DNA from 2 places in the Klebsiella sp. NPDC088457 genome. Region 2 is predicted to be linked to the other one. Evidence: predicted binding sites of a transcription regulator. Region 2 holds the regulator's gene; the other holds the start of a gene.
What was found. The regulator CRP, encoded in region 2, controls carbon source genes, mostly activating them, when cyclic AMP is high. The targets are predictions, from matches to a motif close to ATGTGANNNNNNTCACAT.
Positions count from the first base shown of each region.

Region 1 (3,209 bases), on a different contig from region 2:
AATCTGATGGTCGACAACGCGCGCAGGGAACACATTATCTACCGCGCCTGCGGGTGTTCCAGTTCCGTCGCTCTATTCCAGGTATGCGTAGAATTCATGATGTGATCGGTAGCACATTTCAAGGTTTAATTGTATGATGAATTCGGTTCATCAAGGGTTATTACCATGAGTAAATCGCTGAATATTATCTGGCAGTATCTACGGGCTTTTGTCCTGATCTATGCCTGTTTATACGCCGGGATTTTTATTGCCTCCCTGCTGCCGATGACTATCCCCGGCAGCATTATCGGGATGCTGATTTTGTTCGTTCTGCTGGCGCTGCAGATTATGCCGCCGAAATGGGTCAACCCCGGCTGTAACGTGCTGATTCGTTACATGGCGCTGCTGTTCGTGCCCATCGGCGTGGGCGTCATGCAATACTGGGATTTGCTGCGCGCGCAGCTGGGCCCGGTGGCGATCTCCTGCGCCATCAGTACACTGGTGGTTTTTTTGGTGGTGAGCTGGAGCTCGCACCTGGTCCACGGCGAACGTAAAGTGATCGGACAAAAAGAGGACATCAAAGATGATGCATGAAATCTGGTGGTCTTTGCCGCTGACGCTAATCGTTTTTTTCCTCGCCCGTAAGCTGGCCGCGCGGTTTAAATTCCCGCTGCTCAACCCGCTGCTGGTGGCGATGGTGGTAATCATCCCCTTTTTGCTCATCAGCGGAATCTCCTACGATCGCTATTTTCAGGGCAGCAAAATTCTCAACGACCTGCTTCAGCCGGCGGTCGTGGCGCTGGCCTTTCCCTTATACGAACAGTTGCACCAAATCCGCGCCCGCTGGAAATCGATCATTACGATCTGCTTTATCGGCAGCGTCGTGGCCATGATTACCGGAACCAGCGTTGCTCTGCTGATGGGGGCGACGCCGCAAATCGCCGCGTCGATTATGCCAAAATCGGTCACCACGCCCATTGCGATGGCGGTCAGCGGCAGCATTGGCGGTATTCCGGCGATCAGCGCGGTGTGCGTGATTTTCGTGGGTATTCTCGGGGCGGTATTCGGCCATACGCTGCTTAACCTGATGCGTATCCGCACCAAAGCCGCGCGCGGGCTGTCGATGGGTACCGCATCGCATGCGCTGGGCACCGCCCGCTGTGCGGAGCTGGATTATCAGGAAGGGGCGTTCAGCTCGCTGGCGCTGGTGCTCTGCGGGATTATTACTTCGCTGATCGCCCCCTTTTTGTTTCCGCTGGTGCTGGCGATAGTCGGATAAATGTGATTCAAATCACATTTATCAGTGCAACATAACAAAGTTGCATAAACAATGAGATATTAATCACATATACGAGCCATCACCGCCCGTACACTAGATTCCCATTACATTGTTATGAGGCAACGCCATGCACCCACGTTTTCAAGCTGCTCTTCCTCTCCTGGCGGCAGACCTGCAAGCGGCCATCGCCCCGATGCTGACCGACCCGCATTTTCCAGCACTGCTGGATGCCGGGCAGGTCACAGCGCTGCGCAACGCCACAGGGCTGGACGAAGACGCGCTGGCCTTTGCGCTGCTGCCGCTCGCCGCGGCCTGCGCGCGCGCCGACCTCTCCCATTTTAACGTTGGCGCCATCGCCCGCGGGATCAGCGGCAGCTGGTATTTCGGCGGTAACATGGAATTCCCCGGCGCAACCATGCAGCAAACCGTCCACGCGGAACAGAGTGCCATCAGCCATGCCTGGCTGCGCGGCGAAAAGTCCCTGCTGGCGATCACCGTCAACTACACCCCCTGCGGCCACTGCCGTCAGTTTATGAATGAGCTGAACAGCAGCCAGGTCCTGCGTATCCATCTGCCGGGCCGCGAGGCGCACTCCCTACAGCACTACCTGCCGGATGCTTTCGGCCCGAAGGATCTGGCGATCAAAACGCTGCTGATGGATGAGCAGGACCATGGTTTTCCGCTGACCGGCGATGCGCTGACCCAGGCGGCTATTCAGGCGGCCAACCGCTGCCATATGCCCTACAGCAACGCCCCTTCCGGCGTGGCGCTGGAGCTGAAAGACGGGACGATTTTCGCCGGCAGCTATGCGGAAAATGCCGCCTTTAACCCCACCCTGCCGCCGCTGCAGGGGGCGCTGAACCTGCTGAGTCTCAATGGATATGATTATCCGGATATTCAGCGCGCTATTCTTGCCGAGAAAGCCGATGCGCCGCTGATTCAGTGGGATGCGACCGCCGCCACGCTGAAAGCGTTAGGCTGTCACAGCATTGACCGCATTCTGCTCGCTTAAGCATCCTGCCATGCGGGTCTGCTGGCCCGCATTGTTGAAAATCCCCGCAATTAAACGATGGTTTCTTGCTCTTGCCCGGCGGGTAAAGTAGCCTGATAGCTCCATTGTCCACATTGAGTCAGGTGAATGTTAAAGCGTGTGTTATACAGCCTGTTAGTCCTGTTCGGCCTGCTGCTGTTGACCGTGCTGGGTCTTGACCGTTGGATGAGCTGGAAAACAGCCCCCTATATTTACGACGAGCTGCAGGATCTGCCCTACCGCCAGGTTGGGGTCGTGCTCGGTACCGCCAAGTATTATCGCACCGGGGTCATCAATCAATATTACCGCTACCGCATTCAGGGCGCGCTGAACGCCTACAATAGCGGGAAGGTGAACTATCTGCTGCTGAGCGGCGATAATGCGCTGCAAAGCTACAATGAGCCGATGACCATGCGCCGTGATTTGATTAAAGGCGGCGTCGATCCGGCAGATATCGTGCTCGATTACGCGGGTTTCCGCACCCTCGATTCCATTGTGCGGACGCGTAAAGTTTTCGATACCAACGACTTTATTATCATCACCCAGCGCTTCCACTGCGAGCGGGCGCTGTTTATCGCCCTGCATATGGGGATTCAGGCGCAGTGCTATGCGGTGCCTTCGCCGAAAGATATGTGGAATGTGCGCTTACGTGAGTTCGGCGCCCGTTTTGGCGCGCTGGCCGATCTGTATGTGTTCAAACGTGAGCCGCGTTTTTTAGGGCCGCTGATTCCCATTCCGACCTTGCAGGCGGTCCCGGAGGGGGCGCAGTCCTACCCAGCGGTAACGCCGGAGCAGCTGCTGGAATTGCAAAAAGAGAAGTGACAGGCCATAGAGAACGGCCGTTCCTCGATGCAGCCCGTGTCGACGGCGTCGCCGCTCGTTCCCCCGCAGCGCCATCTTTCGCGATAAAACGTTTAGCGA
Region 1 is NZ_JBJDNH010000015.1:65,360-68,568, reverse strand. Features, by position in the region: gene ACI2JR_RS11815 (CidA/LrgA family protein) at 166-573, shown strand; gene ACI2JR_RS11810 (CidB/LrgB family autolysis modulator) at 563-1,258, shown strand; gene cdd (cytidine deaminase) at 1,386-2,270, shown strand; gene sanA (outer membrane permeability protein SanA) at 2,397-3,110, shown strand.
Region 1: the regulator CRP is predicted to act here: its motif matches at 1,310-1,327, upstream of cdd (cytidine deaminase).

Region 2 (3,209 bases):
CGGCGCGGGAACCACGACCACCAGCCTCGCCTTTCGTAAAATCTTCGCGCAGCTGAACCTGCGCGCCGCCGAAGTAGAAGGCGATAGCTTTCATCGCTATACCCGCCCGGAAATGGACATGGCGATCCGCAAAGCGCGCGATCAGGGAAAGCACATCAGCTATTTCGGTCCGGAAGCGAACGACTTCAGCCTGCTCGAAAATACCTTTCTCGAATACGGGCGCAACGGCACCGGCCAGTCGCGGAAATATCTGCATACCTATGATGAAGCGGTGCCGTGGAATCAGGTGCCAGGTACGTTTACGCCATGGCAGCCGCTACCGGAACCTACCGATGTCCTGTTTTATGAGGGCCTGCACGGTGGCGTGGTAACGCCGCAGCACAACGTGGCACAGCATGTCGACCTGCTGGTCGGCGTAGTGCCGATCGTCAATCTGGAGTGGATTCAGAAGCTGATCCGCGATACCAGCGAACGCGGCCATTCCCGTGAAGCGGTGATGGACTCCGTGGTGCGTTCGATGGAAGACTATATCAACTTCATCACCCCGCAGTTCTCGCGTACCCATATCAACTTCCAGCGCGTCCCCACCGTCGATACTTCCAACCCGTTTGCGGCGAAAGGCATCCCGTCGCTGGATGAAAGCTTTGTGGTGATTCATTTCCGCAATCTGCAGGATATCGATTTCCCGTGGCTGTTAGCGATGCTGCAGGGGTCGTTTATCTCGCATATCAATACGCTGGTGGTGCCGGGCGGAAAGATGGGGCTGGCAATGGAGCTCATCATGGCGCCGCTGGTCGAACGGCTGATGGAAGGGAAGAAAATCAGTTAACCACGTTAAAAGACCCCGGGCGCCTGGCGCTAAGCGGGGTTTTCGTTCTTCACTCACGGCTCCCGGATAAGGCGTTTGCGCCGCTCTCCGGGAAAGGCTGCTTAGCCTTCCACCACTTCATAGGTGTGGGTGATATTCACCGTTTTTTGCAGCATCAGCGCCACCGAGCAGTATTTCTCCGCCGACAGGTCCACCGCACGAGCGACGGCCGCCTCTTTCAGCTCATTTCCGGTGACGATAAAATGCATGTTGATATGGGTAAACAGGCGCGGCGCCTCTTCCCGGCGTTCAGACGTCAGCTTCACTTCACAGTTGCTCACATTGTGACGCCCTTTCTGCAAAATCGACACGACATCGATCGCGCTGCATCCGCCCGCCGCCATCAGCACCATCTCCATCGGGCTTGGCGCTTTATCCCCGGAGTTGCCGTCCATCAGAACCTGGTGGCCTGACGCGGACTCTCCGATGAAGGTTAACCCTTCAACCCATTTCACACGAGCTTGCATAAAATTTAACTCCAAGGTTGCAATTTTCCTGACAGATTACGCGCACATAACAATTCTCGCAACGGAAGGCGACCTGCGTCATGCTGAAGCGAGACACCAGGAGACATGCGGCGAAAGCTATGCTAAAACAGTCGGGATGCTACAGTATTACATTGATGTACTGCATGTATGCAGAGGAGTTCACATTACAGGCTGAAGAAAACTCACCAGCCGTTTCCCAGGCATAGGGAAACAATACGATTGCATGCCCGGATGCCGTGTAGTGTCGGCACCCGGAGATAGCTTATAACAGAGGATAACCGCGCATGGTGCTTGGCAAACCGCAAACAGACCCTACCCTCGAATGGTTCTTGTCTCATTGCCATATTCATAAGTACCCATCTAAAAGCACGCTGATCCACCAGGGTGAAAAAGCAGAAACGTTGTACTACATCGTCAAAGGCTCTGTGGCTGTGCTCATCAAGGATGAAGAGGGTAAAGAGATGATCCTCTCTTACCTCAACCAGGGCGATTTCATCGGTGAATTAGGCTTGTTTGAAGAAGGCCAGGAGCGTAGCGCCTGGGTACGTGCGAAAACCGCATGTGAAGTGGCCGAAATCTCCTACAAAAAATTCCGTCAGCTGATCCAGGTAAACCCGGATATTCTGATGCGTCTGTCATCGCAGATGGCTCGTCGTCTGCAGGTAACCTCAGAAAAAGTGGGTAACCTCGCCTTCCTCGACGTTACCGGCCGTATCGCTCAGACGCTGCTGAACCTGGCGAAACAACCGGACGCCATGACCCACCCGGACGGGATGCAAATTAAAATTACCCGTCAGGAAATCGGTCAGATCGTGGGCTGTTCCCGTGAAACCGTTGGCCGTATTCTGAAGATGCTGGAAGATCAGAATCTGATCTCTGCGCACGGTAAAACCATCGTCGTTTACGGTACCCGTTAAGTCGATAAAACGGCGTGTTGTACCCACAATACGCCGTTTTTGTTTCCCCTCGATGTGGCGCAGGCTGATTTACCACCCGGAAGTCAACTATGCACTGCGGCAAACGCTGGTGCTGTGCTTGCCTGTCGCAATCGGACTCCTGCTCGGTCATTTACAACAGGGTCTGCTGTTCTCGCTGGTGCCTGCCTGTTGCAACGTCGCCGGTCTGGACACGCCGCATAAGCGCTTTTTTAAACGCCTGATCGTCGGCGGCTCCCTGTTTGCCGGCTGTAGTCTGGTCGTCCAGCTGCTGCTGCAGCAGGATATCCCGTTACCGTTAATTCTCAGCGGCCTGGCGCTACTCCTTGGCGTCACGGCAGAAATCAGCTCCCTGCACGCCAGACTCTTGCCCGCCTCGCTGATTGCCGCGATCTTCACTCTGAGCCTTGCCGGGAATATGCCTGTCTGGGAGCCGCTGCTGATCTATGCTCTCGGCACGTTGTGGTACGGCCTGTTTAACTGGTTTTGGTTCTGGCTTTGGCGCGAACAGCCGCTACGTGAATCGCTAAGCCTGCTCTATCGCGAGCTGGCCAACTACTGCGAAGCCAAATACAGCCTGTTGACTCAGCATATCGATCCGGCCACCTCGCTGCCGCCGCTGCTCATCCGCCAGCAGAAGGTCGTGGACCTGATCACCCAGTGCTATCAGCAGATGCATATGCTGGCGGCAAATCAACACAATGACCACAAACGCCTGCTGCGGGCGTTTCAGGTGGCGCTGGATCTTCAGGAACATATCTCCGTCAGCCTGCATCAGCCCGAAGAAGTACAAAAGCTGGTGGAACGCAGCCATGCGGAAGCGGTGATTCGCTGGAATGCGCAAACCGTTGCCGCCCGCCTGCGGGTGCTGGCGGATGACATCCTTTATCATCGTTATCCGCAGCGCTTTAATATGGA
Region 2 is NZ_JBJDNH010000019.1:41,923-45,131, forward strand. Features, by position in the region: gene ACI2JR_RS13895 (phosphoribulokinase) at 1-829, shown strand, start outside; gene ACI2JR_RS13900 (OsmC family protein) at 931-1,335, opposite strand; gene crp (cAMP-activated global transcriptional regulator CRP) at 1,641-2,273, shown strand; gene ACI2JR_RS13910 (YccS/YhfK family putative transporter) at 2,326-3,209, shown strand, end outside.